2 regions of the Micromonospora sp. GCM10011541 genome follow, and region 2 is predicted to be linked to the other one. Evidence: riboswitches for the same ligand, from Rfam matches in the RefSeq annotation. Region 2 holds a riboswitch; the other holds the start of a gene.
What was found. A riboswitch is a leader RNA that binds a small molecule or an ion and turns the genes downstream of it on or off. The one in region 2 is predicted to bind cobalamin.
Positions count from the first base shown of each region.

Region 1 (11,854 bases), on a different contig from region 2:
ATCTGCCGCCAGCCCTCCAGGGCGTCGGCGGCGTGGTCGGCCGCGCCGCCGCGCTGGATCCAGGACCAGCCCTCGCCCATCTTGTGCCAGGCCACCGGGGCGCCCTGGCCGGTGCGCTCGTGCACCTCGCCGAGGGCGCGGAAGGCGTTCTCCTCCCCCACCCGCCACTTGGCGCTCTTGACGAACTGGAACACCCCGATCGGCAGCCCGGCCGTCCAGGCCCGCAGCGCCAGCCCGAACGCGGCGGTCGACTTCCCCTTCATCTGTCCGGTGTGGACGATGGTCAGCGGCCGGTGGCGCCGCTGCCGCGTGCTCAACCCGTCGGCGGGTACGAAGGAAGGCTTCCCCTGCGGCATCAGGCAACGCTCCTGTCGGGTCGACTCCCCGCGATCTTGCGGTTTGTGCCCCTGATATCGGCGCTTTCGTCCGATCCGCCGGGGCGCGAAGTGCAAGATCGCGGCGGGGTGGTGAGGGTGGCGAGGGTGAGGGCGTCGAGGGGGTGGTGGGCGGCGGACAGGTGGGTGGCCAGGCGGCGGGCCAGGTGGAGGCGGACGGGGCCGGTCTCACAGTCGACGACGACGCAGGGCGCGCCGGTGGCGGCGAGCGCGGCCGCCGCGCGGGCGGCCCGGTCGAGCGGGCGGTGTCCGGCGGTGGCCCGGCCGTCGGTGACGACGAGGACGAGGGGGCGGCGCTTCGGGTCGCGGAGCCGCTCCACCCGCAGCAGGTCGGCCGCCGCGAGCAGGCCCTCCGCGAGGGGGGTACGCCCACCGGTGGGCAGTTCGGCCAGCCGGGTCGAGGCGGCCAGCACCGAGGAGGTGGCGGGCAGCAGGGTCCGCGCGCCGGCGCCCCGGAAGGCGATCACCGCGACCTTGTCCCGGCGCTGGTAGGCGTCGGTGAGCAGGGCGAGCACCGCGTCCTTGACGGCGGTCATCCGCTGCCGCGCGCCCATCGAGCCGCTGGCGTCGACCACGAAGAGGACGAGGTTTCCCTCGCGGCCCTCCCGGACGGCCTCGCGCAGGTCGTGCGGGCGCAGCCGGAGCGGCCCGGCCGCCCGGCCCCGGGCGGCCTGATGCGGGGCGGCGGCGCGCAGGGTCGCCGGCAGGTGCAGCGCTCCGGGCCGCCCGAGGGGCACCCGCGCGCCGGTGGTCCGGCCCCGCCCGGTCCGGGCCCGGGACCGCCGGCCGGGCACGCCGTCGCCGATCCCGGGGGCGGTGAGCAGCCGGGCCTTCAGGCCCCCTCGGGGTACGGCCACCGGCTGCGCCGCCGTGCCGGCCCGGTCCCCGGTCGGGTCGCCTTGGGCGTCGCCGCGCCGCCCGCGGCTGCCCGGCCGGCCGTCCGGTCCACCGTCGGGGTCCCCGAAGGACCGGTCACCGAGCCGGCCCGGCCAGCTGTCGTCGCCGTACGCCGCCCCGTCGCCACGGGCGGGTGACCGGCCGTCGTCGCCGTTCCCCCGTTCTCCGTCGACCGGCGCGTCGGCGTCGGCGTGGTCCACGGGGTCATCGGCGCCGGCGGGTGCCGGCGGGCGCTGGTCCCCGGACGGCCCGTGCCGGTCGGTCCCGCCGTGGCCCGCGGAACCGTGCCCCTCGTCGGCACCCGCCCGGTCGCCACCGTCGACGCCTTCGCCGGGCCCGCCGCCGCTGGGTCCGCCGTCCGGCCCGGGCCCGCCAGGGCCGCCGTCAGGCCCGGGCCCGTCGGTCGGGTCGCCGTCCGGCGGGTCGTCGTCGGGGTGCTCGTCCCGGGCCCGCTGCAGCGCCTCGTCGAGGCGCTTCTCGTCCAGACCCGGGGTGTCGAAGGGGTCGCGCCGGCGCCGGTGCGGCAGGGCCAGGCGGGCGGCGACCCGGACGTCGTCGACGGTCACCCGCTCCCGGCCCTGCCAGGCGGCGTGCGCGACGGCGGTCCGGGCGGTGACGATGTCGGCGCGCATGCCGTCGACGTCGAACGCGGCGCAGACCTCGGCGATCTGCCGCAGCGCGGGGTCGGGCAGGCGTACCCGGTCCAGCCGGTCGCGGGCGGCGACGACCCGCCGGGCCACCGCCGCGTCGGCCTCCGCCCAGCGGGCGGCGAAGCCGGCCGGCTCGGCGTCGGCGGCGAGCCGGCGGCGGACCACCTCGACCCGGACGGCGGGGTCGCGGCTCGCGGCCACCTCGACGGTGAGCCCGAACCGGTCGAGCAGCTGCGGGCGCAGCTCCCCCTCCTCCGGGTTCATCGTGCCGACCAGCAGGAACCGGGCGGCGTGGCTGACCGAGACGCCCTCCCGCTCGACGTGGCAGCGCCCCATCGCCGCGGCGTCGAGGAGCAGGTCGACCAGGTGGTCGTGGAGCAGGTTCACCTCGTCGACGTAGAGCACGCCACGGTGGGCGGCGGCGAGCAGGCCGGGTTCGAAGGCGCGTACCCCCTCGGCGAGGGCCCGCTCCAGGTCGAGCGCGCCGACCACCCGGTCCTCGGCGGCGCCGACCGGCAGTTCGACCAGGCGAGCCGCGCGGCTCTCGGCGGGGCCGCCGGCCGGGTGCGGGCCGTCCGGGCAGGCCGGGTCGGGCCCGGCCGGGTCGCAGCCGAAGCGGCAGCCGGCCACCCGGTCCACCGGGGGCAGCAGCGTGGCGAGGGCCCGGACGGCGGTGGACTTGGCGGTGCCCTTCTCGCCCCGGACGAGCACCCCGCCGATGGCCGGGTTGACCGCGTTGAGCAGCAGGGCGAGCCGCATCTCGTCCATGCCGAGCACCGCGCTGAACGGGTAGCCGGTCACTGTCGCTCCTCCAGGTCGCCCTCGCTGGCCAGGTACGTCTCGCGGAGCCGGTCGAGGGTGGCCGGGTCGGGCTCGGCCCACATCCCCCGCTCGGCGGCCTCCAGCAGGCGTTCGGTGATCCCGCGCAGCGCCCACGGGTTGGACCGCTCCAGGAACTCCCGGGTGTCGGGGTCGAACAGGTACGCCTCGGCGAGCCGCGCGTACATCCAGTCGTCGACGACGCCGGCCGTGGCGTCGTAGCCGAACAGGTAGTCCACGGTGGCGGCCAGCTCGAAGGCGCCCTTGTAGCCGTGCCGGCGCATCGCGGCGATCCACTTCGGATTGACCACCCGGGCGCGGAACACCCGCCGGGTCTCCTCACCGAGGGTGCGGGTCCGCACGTCGTGCGGCATCGCCGAGTCCCCCACGTACGCGGCCGGCGCGACCCCGGTGAGGTGGCGGACGGTCGCCACCATCCCGCCGTGGTACTGGAAGTAGTCGTCGGAGTCGACGATGTCGTGTTCGCGGGTGTCCTGGTTCTTCACGGCGACGGCGATCCGGGCGAAGGAGCGTTCCATGTCGGCGCGCGCCTCCCGCCCGTCCAGCCCGTGGCCGTAGGCGTAGCCGCCCCAGACGGCGTACACCTCGGCCAGGTCGGCGTCGGTACGCCAGTTCCGGGCGTCGATCAGCGGCAGCAGTCCCGCCCCGTACGCCCCGGGCTTGGAGCCGAAGATCCGGGCGGTGGCCCGCCGCTCGTCGCCGTGCTCGGCCACGTCGGCGGCGACGTGCGCCCGGACGTAGTTGTCGTCCTCGGGCTCGTCCAGCGCGGCGACCCGCCGCACCGCGTCGTCGATGAGCGCGACGACGTGTGGGAAGGCGTCCCGGAAGAAGCCGGAGATGCGGACCGTCACGTCGACGCGGGGCCGGCCGAGTTCGGCCAGCGGCACCACCTCGACGCCGGTGACCCGGCGGGACCGGTCGTCCCAGGTGGGCCGGCAGCCGAGCAGGGCGAGGATCTCGGCGATGTCGTCGCCCTGGGTACGCATGGCGCTGGTGCCCCAGACGGTGAGCCCGACCGAGCGGGGGTACGCCCCGGTGTCGGCGAAGTGCCGGGCGAGCAGTGAGTCGGCGAGCGCCACCCCGACGTCCCAGGCGTTGCGGCTGGGGATCGCCTTCGGGTCCACGGAGTAGAAGTTCCGGCCGGTGGGGAGCACGTTTACCAGGCCGCGGGTGGGCGAGCCGGACGGGCCGGGCGGGACGAAGCGGCCGTCGAGCGCGCCGAGCACCCGGTCGATCTCGTCGGTGGTCCGGTCGAGGCGGGGCACCACCTCGCGGGCGGCGAAGCGCAGCACGTCGGCGGCGTCGGGGATCGTCCGCCCGGTGACCTCCTGGACGACGGCGTCGACCTTGCCGGCGTCCCAGCCGAGGGTCTCCATGCCGACGACCAGGCGGCGGGCCAGGGCCTCGATCAGGTCGACCGCGTCGGCGGCGGTGGCGGCGGGGCCGTCCACCACGTCGGTCAGCGCCTCGGGCAGGCCGACCCGGGTTCCGGGCGCGGCGAGCAGGGCCTGCTCGTCCAGGCCGACGCTCGCGGCGAGGGCCTGCCGCAGGCCGGGCAGGGCGCGCGCGCCACCCCACACCTGCGGGGCGCGGAGCACGGCGAGGACCAGGTTGACCCGGGCCTCGCCGGTGGGCGCCTGGGCGAGGACGTGCAGCCCGTCGCGGATCTGCACGTCCTTGACCTCGCAGAGGTACCCGTCGAGGTGCAGCACGAAGTCGTCGAAGTCCGCGGCGTCGGGCATCCGCTCGGTGTGCAGGTCGTGGTGCAGCTCGGCGGCGCGGACCAGGTCCCAGATCTGCGCCTGCACGGTGGGGGCCTTGGCCGGGTCGAGGGCCTGCACGGTGGCGTACTCGTCGAGGAGCTGTTCGAGCTTGGCCAGCTCCCCGTACGTCTCGGCGCGCGCCATCGGCGGCACCAGGTGGTCGACGACGACGGCGTGGGCGCGGCGCTTGGCCTGGGTGCCCTCGCCGGGGTCGTTGACGATGAACGGGTACACCAGCGGCAGGTCGCCGAGGACGGCGTCGGGGGCGCAGCCGGCGGCCAGCCCGAGCCCCTTGCCGGGCAGCCATTCCAGGGTGCCGTGCTTGCCGAGGTGCACCACCGCGTCCGCGCCGAAGCCGCCGTCGGCGACCGGCGCGGCCAGCCACCGGTACGCGGCCAGGTAGTGGTGGCTGGGCGGCAGGTCGGGGTCGTGGTAGATGGCGATCGGGTTCTCCCCGAAGCCGCGCGGCGGCTGGATCACCAGCACCACGTTGCCGAAGCGCAGCCCGGCCAGGACGACGTCCCCGCCGTCGGTGTAGAGCCGGCCGGGCGGCTCTCCCCAGTGTTCCCGCATCCGCTCGCGCAGCGAGGACGGCACCGCGTCGAACCAGCGCCGGTAGGTCTCCCCGGGCACCCGGGCCTCGGCGGCGGCGAGCTGCTCCGGGGTGAGCCATTCGACGTCGTGCCCGCCGGCCGCGATGAGGGCGTGGATCAGCGCGTCCCCGTCGTCGGGTACGGGCGCGCCGCCGAGCCGGTAGCCGGCGTCGGCGAGGGCGGCGAGCAGGCGTACCGCCGAGGCGGGGGTGTCCAGGCCGACGGCGTTGCCGACCCGGGAGTGCTTCGTCGGGTAGGAGCTGAGCACCACGGCGACCCGCTTGTCGGCGTTCGGCACGTGCCGCAGCCGGGCCTGGCGCACCGCGATGCCGGCGACCCGGGCGGCCCGCTCCGGATCGGGTTCGTAGACCGAGAGCCCGTCGGCGTCGATCCGCTTGAACGAGAACGGCACGGTGATGATCCGCCCGTCGAACTCGGGGATGGCCACCTGCATCGCGGCGTCCAACGGGGAGAGTCCGGCGTCGCCGGCGGCCCACTGCTCGCGGGTGCTGGTCAGGCAGAGCGCCTGGATGACCGGTACGTCGAGGGCGGCGAGCGCGCCGACGTCCCAGGCGTCCTCGTCGCCCCCGCCGGAGGCGTCGGCGGCGACCGTCCCGCCGGCGGCGAGCACCGTCACGACGAGCGCGTCGCAGCGGGCGAAGAGGTCGAGCGGTCCGGCGCCGGGGGTGAGCCCGCGCAGCGAGCCGCAGAAGATCGGCAGCGGGCGCCCGCCGGCCGCCGCGACCGCGCCGGCCAGGGTCTCGACGAAGGCGGTGTTCCCGGCCAGGGCGTGCGCCCGGTAGAACACGATCCCGACCGTCGGCCGCCCGTCGCCATCCGTGGCCCGGCCGCCGTCGTGGGCGGGGTCGCCGAGGATGCCGTACGGCGGGGTGGGCGCGGGCGGGGCGAAGCCCTCGCCGGTGAGCAGGACCGTGTCGGAGAGGAACCGGGCCAGCTGGGCCAGGTTGTCCGCGCCGCCCTCGACCAGGTACGCCAGCGCTTCGGTGGCCACCCCGGCGGCCACGGTGGAGGCCGCCATCAGCTCGGCGTCGGGCAGCGTCTCCCCGCCGAGCACCACGGTCGGCACGCCGGAGGCGAGGACGGCCGCCAGCCCGTCCGGCCACGCCTGCCGGCCACCGAGCAGGCGTACCACGGCCAGGTCGGCGCCGTCGAGCAGCGCGGGCACGGCGTCGGCGGCGACCCGGGCGGGGTTGGCCAGCCGGTAGTCCGCGCCGCTGGCGCGGGCGGCCAGCAGGTCGGTGTCGGCGGTGGAGAGCAGCAGGATGAGCACGGACAGCTCCGGAGAGTGACGCCCGGGGGCGGGTCGACCGCCGACGGGCAGGGGTGGGCGCGGGTTCAGCCGCCCGCCGGCCGGCTCACCCGCGACGCGTGGCTACGCGGACGCGGCCGGCGGCGGACCGGACGGGAGGGAACCTCAGCGGAAAGCGGCGGCGCCGGGCCGGGTCAGGCGGGCGGCGGCGCGGCGGGCCGGGCGCACGGGGGCGCGACCGGAACGCGGTGCGGGGTGATCGGTCGTCGGCGCGTCGGTGCGCGCCGGCCGGATGCGACGATCATCGTCGATGGCGGAGCAGCCGTGCATCGGGTCCTCCTCGGGTGTCCACGCCCTGGGGTCAACTCCCGACGGCCGAAGTATCCTGGCTTCCGGATCGACGCTCACCCCCGGCCTTCCAACCGCAGACACACGGCCGTGACTCACGAGGGGGGATCGCTCCCCGGTGACAGTGGCGGGACCGCGCCGGAATCGCACCGGCTTCCTTCACTGCCGTCAGGCCGCGAATGCTGCCACACCGGCCCGCCGCGGGTCAACGGCGGGCACCTCGCTGCCCGCACCGGCCACCGGCGTACACGGACGTCAATTGCACCGCCGACCGGACGCCGGCATTCGCAATGACCACGGTCCATGTGTGACGTGGGATTCCTGTCCCGCCGCATCCCTGGGCCGCGCCATTTCCGCACCACAGCCGTCCGGTCCGTCGGCGGCCCGTCCGCCCTGACGGGACGGCTGCGGCCGCGCGGACGGGCCGGCGTCCCGGTCGGCATTCGACCGCCGTCCAGCGCCCAGTGCGGAATTGCCACCATCGACGCCGTCACGCTCCGCCATGTCGCCGGCCGTGCCTGCTTCCCCGGGCGATCCCGACCGGGCAACGTGCGGCCCGGCGCGGCGGTCATCGCCGACGACGGCGGAGGTGTGATCGTCGACGCGGGGGGAGCCCGGCGCCCGCCCGGGAGATCCAGGGCCTGTCGCGCGCGGCCGACCTCCCCGCCGCCTCTCCGGCCAGAGCGGGTGACCCGAGCCGGGGCGCAGGCCGTGCTGGCCGGCTGATCCGCCCAGGTGGCGGCCGGTCAGCGGGTGCGGCGCTCCGGGTGGGCCCGGTTCCAGGCCCGCATCCGCTCCGGGTACCCGGTGCGGGCCGCCTCGTACAGCGGGATGGCGTGCTTCTGGGCGATCTTCCCGGCGGCGCGCGGCGAGCCGGTCCGGCGGCGGATCCACTCGCCGTCGTGGGCGATCGCGACCACCGTGGTGTCGGTCGCCGTGGTCTCCGGCTCCAGGTAGAACTCCACGCCCTGCCGGCTGGTCACGAACGCCTCCAGCGCGGCCAGGTCCTCCCCGGTCGCCTCGCGGTCGAGCTTCGTCGGGGTCGTCGAATCGGCGGCCCGGGGCCGCCGGCTGAACCAGCCCATGCCGGCTCCTCTCCTCGGCGTGACTCCCAGTGCAGCACGCCTGCCTGGAAATCGGCTGCGAGCCGGGTGTGCGTGGGCTGAACCGCCGCCGACCTTGATCCACCCCGGATACCGGACATCGCGGTCTTGTCCCACCGATGTCCGACAGGTGGAGTCGATCACGCCGACGGGCCGGCCGGCGGGGGGCGCCCGGCCCGGCGGGGTCAGCGGGCCGGTGGGCGCAGCACCGGGACGAGGGCGAGGGTGGGCAGCAGCAGGATCGGCACGACGAGCAGGGCCCGCAGCGTGCCGACGTGGTCGCCGAGCAGGCCGAGCAGCGGCGGCCCGCCCAGGAACGCGGTGTAGCCGATCACCGCGACCACGCTGACCCGGGCGGGCGCCCGGTCCTCGTCGTCGGCGGCGGCGCTCATCCCGACCGGGAAGCCGAGCGAGGCGCCGAGCCCCCAGAGGGCGACGCCGGCGACCGCCAGCGGGCCGGAGCCGGCCAGCACCGCCAGGGTGGCCCCGGCGGTGGCGAGGCCGATGGTGCCGAGCAGCACCGGCACCCGTCCCCAGCGGTCGATGGCCACGGTGCCGGCGGTCCGGCCGAGCGTCATGCCGACCACGAAGACGCCGAAGACGGCGGCGCCGACCGCCTCGCTGACCCCGTACCCGTCGACGAAGGCGACCGCCAGCCAGTCGTTCGCGCTGCCCTCGGTGAACGCCATCACCAGCACCAGCAGGCCGACGAGCAGGGTCCGCGGCTCCCGCCAGGCGGCCAGCAGCGCCCGCCGCCGGGCCGCCGGCTGCGCCGGGCCGTCGGCCTCCGCGGCGGCCGGCAGGAAGGACCGGGCGCCGAGCAGCGTGCCGACCAGCACCACCGTCGCCAGCACGGTCAGGTGCACCCCCACCGGTACGCCCACCCGGGCCGCCCCGGCGCCGATGCCCGCGCCGGCCACCGAGCCGAGGCTCCACGCGGCGTGGAACCGGGGCAGGATGGTCCGGCCCAGCCGCTTCTCCACGGCCGCGCCCTCGATGTTCATCGCCACGTCGCAGGCGCCGGAGCCGTAGCCGAAGGCGAACAGCCCGACGGCGACGCCGGGCAGCGAGCCGGCGAGCCCGGCGGAGAGCCCGACCACCGTCATGCCGACGGCGACCAGCAGGGTCGACGTGACGACCGTCCGGGCCGGCCCGAGACGCTGGGTGAGCAGGCCGGCGGTCGGCATCGCCAGCAGCGCGCCGATCGACATCGCGAGCAGCAGCAGGCCCAGCCGGCCGGCGCTCAGTTCGAGGGACTCCTTCGCCGCGGGGACGCGGGAGAACCAGGTGGCCACCGCCAGCCCGTTGAGGGCGAACACGACCGCCACCCCGGTACGGGCGGCCAGGACCGGCCGCGGTACCGCCTGCCGGTCGGCGGTCGGTGTGTCGGTGGTGCTGCTCACAGCGCTGTCTTCCTCTCCCCTGACGGACTGCCCCGCCGACGATCGCACACCTGAGAGCGCTACCACCACAAGCCGGATCCACCCCTTACCGGCGACCGCCCGGAACCGGCATGATGCCGGTGTGGGCCGGGCGCGGGGGCACGGCCCGGACGGGTGGAGGGACGACATGAGCACGCCGACGACACGCCCGGCCACCCTCGACGACGTCGCCCGGGCCGCCGGGGTGTCCCGGTCGACCGCCTCCCGGGTGATCGCCGGCACCGGGTTCGCCTCGCCCGCCGCCCGGGACCGGGTCGCCGCCGCCGCCGACCGGCTCGGCTACGTGCCGAACCAGGCGGCCCGCGCCCTGGTGCGCGGGGCCGGGGTCCGGCTGGTGGTCGCCGTGTCCGGCACCGACGCCACGGTCCTCGACGACCCGTACGTGGACCGGGTGGTGGGCGCCGCCGCGCAGGTCTGCGCGCCGCACGGGGTCGGGGTCGCCCTGGAGTGGCTGTCCCTGCGCGCGCCCGCCGGCCTGCGCCGGCTCGGCGAGGACCGGAGCGTCTGCGGGGTGGTGCTGGTCAACACCACGGAACCGGTGCTGGCCGCCGTGCCGACCGGCCTGCGCGGCCGGGTCGCCTCGATCGGCATCGGCTCGGCGGCCGTGCCCTCCTTCGACGTGGACAACGCCGCGGGCGCCGGAGCGGTGCTCCGCCACCTGTACGACTCGGGCCGTCGCCGGATCGCCATGGTCACCGGACCCCGCTGGCTGTCCTGCGCGGGGCGGTCGGTGACCGCGTACCGGGCGCTGATGCGCGCGGCCGACCTCCCGGTGCGGCTGGTGGCCGGCGACTTCAGCGCCGCCCGGGGCGGCCGGGCGGCGCTGGAGGCCGTCACCCGGTGGCCGGACACCGACGCGATCTTCGCGGCCAGCGACGCCACCGCGCTCGGGGTGATCTCCGCGCTGCGGGGGCGCGGGATCGGGGTGCCCGGCGACGTGGCGGTGGCCGGGTTCGACGACATCCCGTACGCGGCGGTCAGCACGCCCGCCCTCACCACCGCCACCCACCCGGTCCGGCGGATCGCCACGGCGGCGGCCACCGCGGTGCTGGACGGCCGTCGGGTGCCGCCGGTCACCGCGTTCCCGTCGACGCTGGTGGCCCGCGAGAGCGCCTGACCGGCGGCGCGGCCAGCGCGGCCGGAGCCCGGACCGGCCGGAAGCCCGGCCCGGAGAGCGCCCAACTGGGCGGTTGACCGGCGGGAAGCGGGGTAACCGCGCGGGGATCGGCCGACGGGAGGGGGCGAGACGAGGTGACGGAGCCCGCGCCGCCGCACCGGCGACCGGAGGAGGAGAACCCGCGGCACGGCCGGCTCCACGCCCGGCCGGCCCCGCCGGTGACCCGGGGCGCCACCGGCCAGACCACGCTGGCCGCGCCGGGCGGTGGCCCGCCGGCGCTGCTGTACGCCCCGGCCGGCGACGGGCCGTACCGGGTGGTGGTGCTGCTGCACGGGGCCGGCGGGACGGCCCAGCAGGGGCTCGACCTGCTGCTCCCGCTGGCGGACACCCACCGGCTGCTGCTGCTCGCCCCGCAGGCCACGGCGAGCAGCTGGGACCTGATCGTCGAGGGGTTCGGCCCCGACGTGGCCCGGATCGACGAGCTGCTCCGCACGGTGTTCGGGGCGTACCCGGTGACCGAGGTGGCGGTCGCCGGCTTCTCCGACGGCGCGTCGTACGCCCTGTCCCTGGGCCTGACCAACGGCGACCTGGTCGACGCGGTGCTGGCCTTCTCCCCGGGCTTCGCCGCGCCGCTGGTGACCCACGGCCGGCCGCGCGCCTTCGTCTCGCACGGCACCGACGACCGGGTGCTGCCGGTGGACGTGTGCAGCCGGCGGCTGGTCCCCCGCCTGCACACCCTGGGCTACCCGGTGGAGTACGCCGAGTTCGCCGGCGGTCACGAGGTGCCGGCGGAGATCCGGCAGCGGGCGGTGGCCTGGCTCGCCGGCTGACGCCGGTCAGGCGGGTCCGGTGACCGCGGCGTCCACCCGGCCCAGCACGGTGGCGTCGTCGTCCCCGCCCACCCCGCGAAGCAGGTCGATCGCGGTGGCCCGGAGCTGCCCGATGATCATGGCGAGCGGGAGGGTCTGGCCGGGGGTGAAGAGTCGCCCGGCGACCCGGACCGCCGCCAGCGCCGCCGCGTCGGCCCGCTCGGCGTGCCGGTCGGCGGCGCCGTCCTGCCCGCCCAGGTCGGCGGCGAGCGCGTCGCCCGCCGCGCGGAACGCCTCCGCCAGGGTGCGGACCGCGGCGCCCAGGTCGGCCGGCGCGGGCGCCGGTCCGCGGACCAGGGTGACCGCGGCCCGGGCGAGCACCCGCACGTTGCGGACCGCATAGTCGATCTGCCGGATCGAGCCCTCCACCGAGCGGAGCCGCCCGATGTGGCGGCGTCGCCGCAGGTTGAGCCGGAGCGCCTCACCCGCGGCGAGCACCGCGCCGCGCAGCCGCTCCACCCCGGCGTCCGCGTGCCGGGCCCGGTCCAGCGCGGCCAGCGCGGCCGCCTCGTCGCCCCGGTCGAGGGCCGCCGCGATCTCGTCGAGGAGCCCGGCCAGTTCCTGGAA
Region 1 is NZ_JBHSBP010000009.1:53,518-65,371, forward strand. It holds gene cobO (cob(I)yrinic acid a,c-diamide adenosyltransferase) at 1-356, opposite strand, end outside; partial or broken gene ACFOYX_RS03145 (VWA domain-containing protein) at 464-2,710, opposite strand; gene cobN (cobaltochelatase subunit CobN) at 2,740-6,429, opposite strand; cobalamin riboswitch at 6,787-6,916, opposite strand; gene ACFOYX_RS03155 (hypothetical protein) at 7,503-7,841, opposite strand; gene ACFOYX_RS03160 (MFS transporter) at 8,045-9,262, opposite strand; gene ACFOYX_RS03165 (LacI family DNA-binding transcriptional regulator) at 9,429-10,418, shown strand; gene ACFOYX_RS03170 (phospholipase) at 10,553-11,248, shown strand; gene ACFOYX_RS03175 (FUSC family protein) at 11,255-11,854, opposite strand, start outside.
Region 1: another riboswitch for cobalamin. It lies ahead of cobN (cobaltochelatase subunit CobN); the one in region 2 lies ahead of bluB (5,6-dimethylbenzimidazole synthase).

Region 2 (11,854 bases):
GAACTGACTCGTCGACGACCGCGATCAGCAAGGGCGGGCGTTCGCGGCGCAGGACCGCCTGCCGGTCCATTCTGGCCGAGACGAGTTCGTCGACCTCGCCGGGAGTCAGCGCCTCGCCGGCCAGGGTGGCTCGCGCGTAGGCCGCGGTCTGCAGCAGGCCGGGAACCCACGCGAGCTGATAGGCCCGGAGTGCGACAGCCTCCCGCTCGATGTCGGCCCACGGTCGGAACCATGCCGGTTCCCGGCGCTTCAAGACGTCCGGCCAAAGGTCCTTTACGTCCCTTCCCAGGATCGTCGCCACCTGTGACCGGTGCCTTGGTTGCGGTATGCGTCCCGGATTCACCCAACGCTGCGCGGTTTTGGGGTCGACACCGACCTGACCTGCAAGGGATTCCGCAGTCTCGCCGGCCTCGGTCATCGCTGCGATGAGGCCATGGTTCATACCGTCTCCCGCTCGGACGTTCTGAACATCTGCCGACCATATCGGAACGCAGTGTGTTGGTCCCACTACCGAAATGGAGAGTGTTCCGCAGGACGGCGCGGCCGGTGGAGGCGAGGAGCCCGGCGGTCGGCGTCAGCGCCGGGGCCGCCCCGCCAACGACGTCGGGGCGGCCCCCTCGAACCACTTCGAAGGGAGCCATCCGTGCGTTTCCGGTTCTGGCGACACCAGCCCGAGAGGTCGATCCAGGTACCTCGGCAGCGGACGCCGCTGAACGAGTGGCCGAACTGGGCGACCCGGCCCACCCAGGTCTTCCCGGCGACCGATCCGGGCCGAGCGGGCAACCTGACTCCGGCGCAGCGCTGGCGGGCCGGCGGATGGCGGCGCGACGGCGGCGGGAGGTGAGCCGCCCGTCCCGTCAGCACCTGCCGATGCGTCCGCTGTGGCGGTGCCGGGCCTGCGGCGCGGAGTGGCCCTGCCAGCCGGCCCGACTGTCCCTGCTGGTCGAGTACCGCGAGGACCGGATCGCGCTGCTGGTCTACCTGGGCACCCTGATGGCCGAGGCGAGCGCGCAGTTGTCCCAGCTCAACGGCCACGCCGCGCCGGAGAATCTGGCCGAGCGGTTCCTGTCCTGGGCGCGCGCCCGGTGACTGGGTCGGGCGCGGCGGGCCGGGGTGGGGGTCAGGTGCGACGGGCCAGGGTGGCGCCGAGGGCGGCGCCCACCACGCAGCCCACCCCGAGCAGTTGCGGCCAGGCCAGCAGCTCACCCAGGAGCAGCGCGCCGACCAGCGCCGCCACCGCCGGTTCCAGGCTGAGCAGCACCGCGAAGACCCGGGCCGGCAGCCGGCGCAGGGCTGCCAGCTCCGCCGAGTACGGCAGCACCGACGACAGCAGCGCCACCCCGAGCCCGAGCGCGAGGACCCGGGGGTCGAGCAGCTCCGCGCCGCCCGACGCCACCCCGAAGGGGAGTACGCAGAGCGCGCCCACCGCCATCCCCGCCGCCAGCCCCCGGGTGCCCGGGACGTGTCCACTCATCGCCTTGCCGAGCAGCACGTACCCGGCCCAGCCGACCGCGATCAGCGCGCAGAGCAGCAGGCCGACGGCGTCCACCCCGACCCCGCCGAGCCCGGCCAGCAGCAGCACGCCCGAGCTGGCCAGCGCCGCCCAGAGCACGTCGGTGAACCGGCGGCTGCCCAGCAGCGACACCAGCAGCGGACCGGCGAAGCCGACGGTGACCGCCACCCCGAGCGGCACCCGCTGCAGGGCGGCGTAGAAGGCGAGGTTCATCGCGGCCATGGCCACCCCGAACGCCCCGACCAGCCCGGCCGCCCGCCAGCCCAGCCGCAGCCCCGGCCGGCCGGCCGCGAGCAGGACCAGTGCGCCGAGGCCGAGCCGCAGGGCGGTGGTGCCCCCCGGGCTGGTCGCCGTGAAGAGCTGCTTGGCGACCGCCGCGCCGACCTGCGTGGAGACCATTCCGAGCAGCATCAGCAGCGGCGGCGGTACGGCCTCGGGGCGGCCGAGCGCCGCGGTGAGCCGGGCGGCCGGGTGGACCGGCAGGGGGCGGGAGGCATGCGCGTACACCCGGAACACGATGGCGGTGCGGCGGTGCGGCCGCGACCGGATTTCCCGCTCCCCGGGCCGGTCCTGCCGCCCGGGGCGGGCGCTAGCATCGGCGGCGGCACGATCATGTGAGGTGCCCCGCGCGAGCGGGGAGAATCGGGAAGCCGGTGGAAATCCGGCACGGGCCCGCCGCGGTGACCGGGGAGCCACCGTCCACGCGCGTCACGCGCAGCCACTGGCCGTACGGCTGGGAAGGCGGACGGCCAGGCGTCGATCCGGGAGTCCGAAGACCGGCCTCGCGTCAGCCTGCCCGCCCCTTTCGGGCCGGGCCGAGCGCAGCGGGAGCCTGCCTTGGATCTGTACGACGTCATCCACCGCCGTCGGGACGTACGCGCCGAGTTCACCGGGGCGCCGGTGCCGGACGACTCGCTGGACCGCATCCTCACCGCGGCGCACGCCGCGCCGAGCGTCGGCCACTCCCAGCCGTGGGACTTCATCCTGGTACGCGACCCGGAGACCCGCCGCCGCTTCCACCGTCACGTGCAGGTCGAGCGGGACACCTTCGCCGCCACCCTGGACGGTTCGGCCGCCGAGCGGTTCGCCCGGATCAAGATCGACGGGGTGCTGGAGTCGACGCTCTCGGTCGTCGTCACGTACGACCCGGCGCGCGGCGGTCCGGCCGTGCTCGGCCGGCACGCCATCGCCGACGCCGGGCTCTACTCGGTCTGCCTGGCCATCCAGAACCTCTGGCTGGCCGCCACCGCCGAGGGGCTCGGCGTCGGCTGGGTCTCCTTCTACCGGGAGCCGTTCCTGGCCGAACTGTTGGGCATCCCCGCCGGCGTCCGTCCGGTCGCCTGGCTCTGCCTCGGCCCGGTCACCCACCTCGAGACCGTTCCCGACCTGGTCCGCCACGGCTGGCGCGCCGGCCGCCCGCTCGCCGCCGCGCTGCACGCCGACCGCTGGTCCGCCTGACGCCCGCCCCGCCGCCGCCCTCAAGATCGCGCTGTCTCAGGTCCAGCGTGATCTTGAGGGCGCGCGGGTGGGCGTCGGGTGGTCCGGGTACCGGACGGGTGATTCGTCGTCGCCGCCCGGTTTGGGGCCGCTCCTGCCGGGAAGTCGGACCGAGTGCGTGAACTGATAACGAAACTCGAACAGGCCTCCGCGCTGGACCGGGTGGGCGACCGGTTGCAGCGCGCGGTCCAGACCATCCTGCGTCCACAGCGGGTCCGCGACGCGCTGCACGGCGTCTGGCTCGGGCACCCGCTGCACCCGGCGATGGTGCAGGTGCCGGTCGGCGCCTGGATCTCCGCCGCCGTGGTCGACCTGATGCCCGGGCAGCGCCGAGCCGCCACCGCGCTGGTCGGTGTCGGTACGGTGAGCGCACTGCCGGCCGCGGTGGCCGGGCTCAACGACTGGGCCAGCCTCACCCGCGACCAGCGCCGGATCGGGCTGGCGCACGCCGCCTCCAACACCATCGGGGTGGCCCTCTACGCCAGCTCCCTGGCCGCCCGGCTGAACGGTCGGCACGGGCTGGGCCGGGCGCTGGCCTACCTGGGGCTCTCCGCCGCGAGCACGGGGGCGTACCTGGGCGGGCACCTGGCGTACAAGCAGGGGGCGCAGACCACCCAGAGCGTCTCCGAACTGCACCGGATCAGCGACGGCTGGCACTCGCTGGCGGACATGGCCACGCTGCCGCAGCGGCAGCTGGTCACCCGGGCAGTGGACGACGTCTCGGTGATCCTCTACCGGCACGGTGACGAGGTCACCGTGATGCTGGAACGCTGCCCCCACCAGAGCGGCCCGCTCGGCCAGGGCGAGGTGCAGGAAATCGACGGCCACGACTGCGTGGTCTGCCCGTGGCACGGCAGCACGTTCCGGCTCAACGGCGGCGAGGTCGTGCACGGGCCGTCCGCGAACGACCAGCAGATCCTGCCGACCCGGGTGGTCAACGGCGTCCTGGAGACCCGCCTGCCCTGACGCCGGCCCCGAAGCGACGACCGCCGCCAATCGCCGGACCGCCGCCGACCGTCGGACCGCCGCCGACCGTCGGACCGCCGGACCATCGACAGGCCGCCGACCGCCACGGTCGCCGGGGCGGTGGGGTTCGCGGGTGCCGGTCAGTCCCTGCGGTGCCGGCCGCTGGACAGCGCCCGCCCGGCGGTCCGGACGACCGGCCGTCGTCGCAGGCCGAGCACCGCGCCGATCTGCGCGCCGACGATGCTCGCCACCGCCAGCACCGCGGAGACCGCCAGCGGCCGGTTGATGCCGTCGTCGGTGATCGCCCGGGAGGCTCCGGCGGCCATCGCGGGCGGTTGTCCCACCGGCCCGTCGACGTCCGGCGTGGACTGCTGCGGCCTCGCCCCGGAGGTGGGCGTACGGGGGGCCGGGGCGGGGCGGGTGGGCGACGCCGGACGGACCACCAGGCGGCCGGTGGCGTGCGTACGGGCCCCCTCGTCGACCGCGCCGGCGGGCAGTTTCAGCAGCTGGCCGGGGCGGATCCGGTCCGGGTTGGCGAGCCGGTTGAGCCGGGCCACCTCCCGGTAGCGGTCGAAGTCGTCCAGGTAGCGTTCGGCCACCTCACCGAGGTAGTCGCCCTTCGCCACCCGGTACACCGCCGGCGCGGCCCGCTCCGGCAGGACCCCGCCGGTGGCCGACGTGGCGGCGGCCGGCGGAGCGGCGGAGGCGGCGACCGGCGGGGCGGCCAGGGTGGCGGCGCTCGCGGCGACCGGGGTGCCGGCGAGGATCAGCGCCACCGAGCCGACCAGCGCCGCCGCGGCCCGCTGCTGCCGGCGCATCCCGGGCAGCCGGGGCGCCGGCCGGTGCACGGTCTGCGCGCCCAGTTCCACCAGGACGGAGAAGGCGAACGTCGCCCAGCCGAACCAGCCGACCACCGCCAGCGCCCGCAGGAAGAGCTGGCCGTCGTCGCGGCTGGCCAGCGCCGTACCGACCGCGGCGAGGGTGGGCAGGTGGTCGGGGAGCGGGCTGCCGGCGAAGGCGAGGAGCGCGATCGGCGCGCCGGCCAGCACCGCGCAGAGCACGACGAGGGAGCCGAGCCCGGTGAGGACCTGGCCGATCCGCCGTACGGCGGAACGTTGCGGTGCGGCCATGGCTGCCTTCCTTCCTACGGCGCCCCGGTGAGCGCCCGCGCGGTGGCCTCACCGGTGACGGTGACGGTGTTGTCGAAGCCGAAGAGGCCCAGCAGGTCCCGGCGGTAGGTGATGCGGACGCGTACCTGGATCTGCTTCTCGCCGCCGACCACCGGGAAGCTGACCCGGTGGTCGCGCACGCCGCGCGCGGCGGCGAGGTAGTCCGCGACGGCGGTCCGGGCGCTCGGCTCGTCGATCTCCTTCGGGCCGCCCTCGATCGCCCGCGCCCGGTCGATCATCTGGCCGCCGCTGCGGGCCGCCTCCGCGGCGAGGTCGTCCGCGCGCTGCAACGAGCGCAACTGCCCGGCCCCGTCATAGGCGAGCCCGATGACGACGAGCACGCCGGTCATCGCGGCGGCGAGGAAGAGGCTGACCCGGCCGCTCTCCCGGACCGTCCACCCGGTCATCGGCGGCTCCGGTAGGTGTCCAGCGGCGAGGTGAAGGTGGCGGCGACGGCCTTGCCGCCCGGCACCCCGGGCAGCCCGGGGGCGCGCAGGTCGGCGAAGGAGACGGTGCAGCTCACCGTGACCGTCACGGTCGCCGGCACGCCCGGTGCGCTGCGGTACGCCCGCTCGAAGGTGGTCCGCGTCCGCCCCACCGAGCCGCTGAACGACAGCGCCGGCTCGCCCGAACAGTTCAGGCTGCGCCAGTCGAGCTGTCGCCGGGCCGCCTCTACGGCGGCTGCCCGGCCGGTGCGGGCGTCCCGGGCGATCGAGGCGGCCCGGGCGGCGTCGTGCGCGGCCGACTCCACCGCCTCGTCGGCGACGGCGGTCCGTCCCGCCACCCCGGCCAGCACCATCAGCGCGATGAACGCGGGGGCGAGCACCGCCACCTCGATCGAGACGGAACCCCGCTCGGGCCGGTCGACCATCCGCCTCACCCCGTCGTCCAGCGTTCGACGGTGCCGTGCGCGGTCTGCCGGACCGGGAAGCTGACCCCCGGGATGACCGACAGCGAACGGCCGCTGACCGTGCAGGTGACCTCGGCGGCGCCGGCCGTGCAGGTCGGCCCGCCGGCCTCCCAGCCGACCAGCCAGTCGCCGGCCGCCCGGAGGAACCGGGCGGCCCGGGCCTCCCCGGCGCCGGGCGGCGCCTGGACGACCCGTTGCGCGTTCACCCCGCTCTGCGCGGCGTTCAGCGCCGTGGAGCGGGCGACGAACCAGACGGCGAGCTGGATCGAGGCGAAGAGCAGCACCAGGATCACCGGCATCAGCACCGCCAGTTCCACCGGGTTGGCGCCCCGGTCCGCCCCGCCCTCGGCGAGCCGGCGCCGGGCGACGTCGCGGAGCCGCCCCGGGCCGCGCGGGCCGGCGGGCCCGCCGGCGACTGCCGACCGGCCCGGGTCCGTACGGGCGGGGCGGTTCATCACGGCGCGGTGTTGTTCGGGATGGCGTTCATCCAGTTGTTCGCCTTCGTCAGGGCGAGCGTGGTGACCGCCATGGCGACCGCGACCAGCCCGAAGATGATCACGGCGGTCGGCACCGGGCTGTCGCCCCGCTCGGTGTCGCGGCGCAGCTCGGCCAGCCGGCTGGCCACCGCCGCGTGCAGATAGCTGTAGAGGTACATGGCCTTCTCCTTCTCGGTCGGGTTCACAGGCGGGCGAGGAACGGATAGACGGCGAAGCCGAGCAGGACGAAGACCAGCAGCGAGCCGGGGATGTCCAGCCGGCTGGTCACCCCCTCGGCGCGGGCCAGGTTGTCGGTGCGGATCTGGTCGCGCAGCGAGTCGGCCCGGCTGCGCAGGGTCTCGTGCACCTGCGCCCCCTCGCTGCCGGAGGAGCGCATGATCGCGCCCACGTCGCCGAGTTCCGGGATGCCGATCCGGTCGGCCAGCTCCTGGAGCTCGTCCCAGGGCGAGTGCATCTGCAACTGGGCGATCCGCAGCGACTCGCGGATCCGGTCGAAGACCCAGCCGTCGCAGACCGCCGCCGCCCGCTCCAGCGACTGCACCGGCCCGTGCGCCGCGGAGAGTTGCAGGGCCACCAGGTCCAGATAGGTGCAGACCGCCTGGCGGAACTCGTCCCGCGCGGCGTCCGCCTTCGCCAGCACCGCGCGGTGCGCGAGCAGGCCGGCGACCAGTGCCATCCCCAGGCTGCCCAGCACCGGTACGACGACCGGCACCGACACCCCGCCGAGGAAGAGCACGGTGGACAGCACGGTCGGCAGGGCCAGCCCGACCAGCGCGGAGAGCAGCACCGAGAGGGCGTACTGCTCGGGCGTGCGGTCGATCAGCGCGAGCTGCCGGTGCGGGGGACGCAGCCAGCGGGAGAACCCGCCCAACCAGTCCGGCCCGCTGCCGGGCACCGCGGTCCGGCCGGGCGGCTGGTGCAGTCGGCGCAGCGCCGGGCCGAGCGCCGGGGTGGCCGGCAGCGCCTCGCGTACCACCAGGAAGAGGCCGAGGCCGACCACCGCCCCGCCCACCACGGCGATGGCGAGCTGCCAGTTGAGGATCACCGGAGCCGCCTTTCGTTCGCGACTGCGGGGCTCGCAAGCTCACTCCTCGCGCTCACGCAATCGCCTCCTCCGGGTCGGGGGCGGGCAGGAAACGCGCCGGCCGGGGCGGCTGGCTCATCGACCGCACCCAGGCCAGCAGCCCGACGAACGCGGCGCCGAGCACCGCCATCACCAACTGCCCGACCGCCGTCCCGTACGGCTGCACGTACTCGCGGTTGACCAGCCCGTACGCGAGGGTGGCCAGGGTCATCCCGGTGAGGAAGCGGACCGCGAACCGGGGCTGGGTTCGCTTCGCCTCGATCTCCCGCCGGGTGGCCACGTCGGCGGAGGCCGCCGAGGCGATCGAGCTCAGCACGTCACCGAGGCGCTCGCCGCGGTCGGTCAGGTGCAGGATCAGCGCGGCCACCACCTGGTCGCAGACCGGGTCGCCGATCTCGTCGGCGAAGGCGAGCAGGGCGGCCCGGGCCAGCCAGCCGGCCTGGAGGCGGGCGGCGAGGGTGCGTACCTCCTCCTGGATCTCCTCCGGCGCGGCGGCGATGGTGCCGATGATGGCCTGCTGGAGGCCCTGCCCGGTGCCGGAGATGTCCTTGAGCCGGCGGGTCCACTCGCCGACCGCCTCGATCCGGGCGATGGCCCGCTGCTCGGCCCGGCCGACGGCGAAGAGCCACGGCACGCCCGGCACCGCCAGCGCCACCAGCAGCCCCACCACGGGCAGCCCGGTGAGCAGGAAGGCCAGCGCGCCGGCCAGCACCGCGCCGCCGAGCAGCACCTGGTGGTTGCGCTGCTCCCGTCGGCTCGCCCCGGCACCCGTCCAGAGCCGACGCAGCCCCCGGCCCGCGCCGGGCGCCGCCGCGGGCGGCCGGCTGGTGCCGACCAGCGCGACCACGGTCAGCACCAGACCGGCGACGCACGCCGCCCCGGAGACCAGAGCGATCAACTGGAGCGTGGTCATGAGGCGGGCCGCCGGCCGAGTCGGGTGTGCCGGGGGCGCCGCCAGGCGCCGGTGCCGGCCTCGATGAAGCGGGTCAGCAGCCGGGCGTCGTAACCCACCCGCAGCAACTGGTCCCGGATCCGCTCGGGCAGGTGCCGGGGCACCGCCCGGCCGTCCGGGCCCGGGCCGAAGACCGACGTGGCGGTGATCCGGTTGCCCTCGCCCACCCCGATCACCTCCTCGACGTGGGAGACGAACCGGTGCTTGCGGCCGCCGATCGCGGTCTCGTCCTCGACGGTGACGTAGACGATCAGGTCCAGCGCGTTGCCGGCCATCCGGCGGGCCTGGTCGACCGTCATCTCCCGGCCGTGCGCCAGCGCCAGCTCGATGATCCGCTCGCTCACCCCGGCCGGCGTACGGGCGTGGATGGTGCACATCGACCCGCGGCTGGTGGTCATCGCCTGGAGCATCGGCACGATCTCCCGGGAGCGGACCTCGCCGACGATGATCCGCAGCACGCCCATCCGCAGTGAGACCGGGATCAGGTCGGCGATGCTCACCTCGCCGGCCGGGCGCCCGTCCAGGCCGCGTTCGCCGTGGCCCTCACGGGACTCGAAGCTCATCACCGCCCGGTGCTTCTGCCCCCGGCGGGCGGGCAGCAGTTCCCGGCTCTCCTCCAGCAGCACGTACGGCTCGTCGGCCGGGATCTCGTCCATCAGCGCCCGGATCACCGTGGTCTTCCCGGCTCCGGCCAGCCCGGCGACCATGATGTTCAGCCCGGCCCGCATCGAGGCGCGCAGGAAGTCCCGCAGCAGCGGGTCGATCATCTCGTCCAGGTCGGGCCGGCCGCCGGCGATGTCCTCCAGGCTGACGTCCAGCGTGTTGTGTTTGCGGATCACCGCGTACGGGCGGTGGCTGACCAGGAAGACCGCGGCGAGCCGGCTGCCGTCGGGCAGTTGCAGGTCCAGCGTCGGCTTGGAGGTCGACAGGGAACGCTCGGTCGCGCCGGCCCGGCGGGCCGCCGCCTGGAGGATCTCCACCAGCTCGTCGTCGCTGTCGGCGATCGGCTCGGCCCAGTCCACCCCGCCGCCGTGCCGGGTGATCCGCACCTGGTCGCAGCCGAGGATGTGCACCTCCTCGATCGTGTCGTCGACCAGCAACGTCTGCAGCCGGCCGAGGCCGACCAGCTCGGCGGTCACCTGGTCGAGCAGGAGCCGCTCGGCGTCGGCGGCCATCGGGGTGCCGGCCCGGCGCACCGAGTCGGCGTACGCGGAGACCACGGCGACGGCGAGCCGGGCCCGCTCCACCTCCTCGGCGTCCGCGTCGAACTCCCGGCCGCGCTGCCAGCGGGTGAGCCGTTCGCTCAACTCCCGGCGCAGCTCGCGGACCACGGCGAAGTCGACCCGGGGACGCGGTGGCGGCAGCGCCACCGGGGCCGGCGGGACGACCGCGACCGGCGGTGGCGCGGCATGGTGGTGCCGACCGTTCGGTGGGGTGAGCGGCGGCACCGTGGAGGTGGCCCCCGGCTGCGGCCCGCGCGGGTCGTGGGAGACCGGCTCAAACCGCACGGCGGGCCTCCCGGGGAGTGGCCGGCGCGGTGCGCGCCGGGGTGGGGTCAGGACACATGCGGTGCCTCCTGCGCGACCGGCGCCTGCGGCGTCGTCTGGGGGACCGGCCAGGCCAGCCGGGCCCGACGACGTTCGAGCAGCGCCCGGATCGGCACCTCCAGCGCGCCGGCCGCGCGCATCAGCGGCCGTCCGGCGCGTACGGTGCCGCCGAGGCTGAGCACCGCCGCGGTACGCGGGTCGTACGGCAGCCGGGCGATCACCGGCACCCGCAGGGCCTTGCTGATCTCGCTGTTGCCGTGCCCGTCCCCGATCACCAGCAGCCGCAGCGCGCCCGGCGGGACTCGGTGCTCGGCGAGGTCCCGCTCGACGGCCCGGATGGTGGCCCGGGTCGCGGAGAGGTCGGGCAGTTGCGCCCGGGTGACCAGCAGCACCACGGCGGCCGCCCGGAGCACCGGCCACGGTGGACCGGCCACCTGGAGCCGTCCACAGTCGACCAGCACGTCGTACGGGGGCAGGCCCTGCTCCAGCCCGGCGAAGAAGTCGGCGAACCGCTGCCAGAGCGGGGTGACGCTGCCGGCCTGGGCCGGGTCGACCACGCCGGGCAGCAGCAGCCGCTCCCGCTTCGGCGCGTCCAGGTCGACCAGCTGGGCCCAGAAGGCGGTGTCCAGGTTGCCGTCGCGCAGTTCCCCGACGGCGAGTTCGCCGATGCCCCGGGGACCGTCGAGCGCCCCACCGAGGTAGCCGGCGAGGATCGAGCCGCCCGCCGGGTCGCACTCCGCCAGCACGAGCCGCCGGTGCCAGCTCAGCGCCGCGGCGAGGGCCGAGGTGGTGACGCCGGGCGACCCCTTGGCCGAGACCAGGGCGATGATCGCCATCAGGCCGCCTCGGTGAGCACGAGCGCGATCCGGTCGTCGGTGGCCAGCACCACCACGGCGGGCACGTCGCGTACGGCGAGGGCCAGGTAGACCACCACGTCGTCGTTCTCCGGAGTGGCGGTGTCGATCACGGTGGCCTCGAACCGGGTGCCGCCGCTGCGCGCCGGGCCCTCGGCGTTGGCGTCCGGGGTGCTGACCAGGAGCACCTTGTCCCCGGGGTGCAGCCTGCGGGCCGGCACATGGCTCGGTTCCAGGCCGAGCGCGATCTGCTGCTGGCCGGGGCCGAGCAGCGGGTCGTCGGTGAGCTGGGCCCGGGTCAGCAGTGTGCCGGGGGTCAGCGACACGGCGGCCCGCAGACCCACCACCTCGTCCAGCCGGCGGGCCGGCACCGGCGCCAGGCCCTGGCCGCCGGAGACCTGCACCGCGACCAGGTCGGCGGCGCTGAGCTGCCGGCCCACCTCGACCGGCCGGGCCACCGCCAGGTAGCTGCCGGTCGCCCGGACCGAGGTGACCGCGAAGGCGGCGCCCAGCCCGCCGAGGGCGATCAGCAGCACCGCCAGGCCGAGCAGGCCCGGCCGCACCCGCCGCTGCCGGACCACCTTGGGGGGCGCCACCGGGGCGTCCATCGGAGTCCCGTTCCGCGTCACCAGACTCACCGGTCCGCCTCCGTTCGCGACTGCGGGGCTCGCAAACCCGGCTCACTCCTCGCGCTCACCGCGTCACCACCTGAAGTTCGTCGATCTCCACCGGCACCGTGCCGCTGTTCCGCTGCTGCGCGATGTCGCCGTTCGGGTCGCCGTCGCCCGCCGCCCAGTGCACGGTCCAGTACGTGGTGGCGCTGACCCGGTAGGTGCCGGCCCGGCGGTAGCCGCGGTCGTAGCCG
Region 2 is NZ_JBHSBP010000021.1:21,438-33,291, forward strand. It holds partial or broken gene ACFOYX_RS09180 (DUF5753 domain-containing protein) at 1-442, opposite strand, end outside; gene ACFOYX_RS09185 (hypothetical protein) at 644-844, shown strand; gene ACFOYX_RS09190 (flavin reductase) at 871-1,089, shown strand; gene ACFOYX_RS09195 (EamA family transporter) at 1,121-2,020, opposite strand; cobalamin riboswitch at 2,114-2,313, shown strand; gene bluB (5,6-dimethylbenzimidazole synthase) at 2,351-2,971, shown strand; gene ACFOYX_RS09205 (Rieske 2Fe-2S domain-containing protein) at 3,125-3,976, shown strand; gene ACFOYX_RS09210 (LysM domain-containing protein) at 4,117-5,106, opposite strand; gene ACFOYX_RS09215 (hypothetical protein) at 5,121-5,552, opposite strand; gene ACFOYX_RS09220 (TadE/TadG family type IV pilus assembly protein) at 5,549-6,016, opposite strand; gene ACFOYX_RS09225 (TadE family protein) at 6,022-6,510, opposite strand; gene ACFOYX_RS09230 (hypothetical protein) at 6,510-6,710, opposite strand; gene ACFOYX_RS09235 (type II secretion system F family protein) at 6,734-7,594, opposite strand; gene ACFOYX_RS09240 (type II secretion system F family protein) at 7,650-8,594, opposite strand; gene ACFOYX_RS09245 (CpaF/VirB11 family protein) at 8,546-10,096, opposite strand; gene ACFOYX_RS09250 (ParA family protein) at 10,144-10,971, opposite strand; gene ACFOYX_RS09255 (SAF domain-containing protein) at 10,971-11,627, opposite strand; gene ACFOYX_RS09260 (hypothetical protein) at 11,683-11,854, opposite strand, start outside.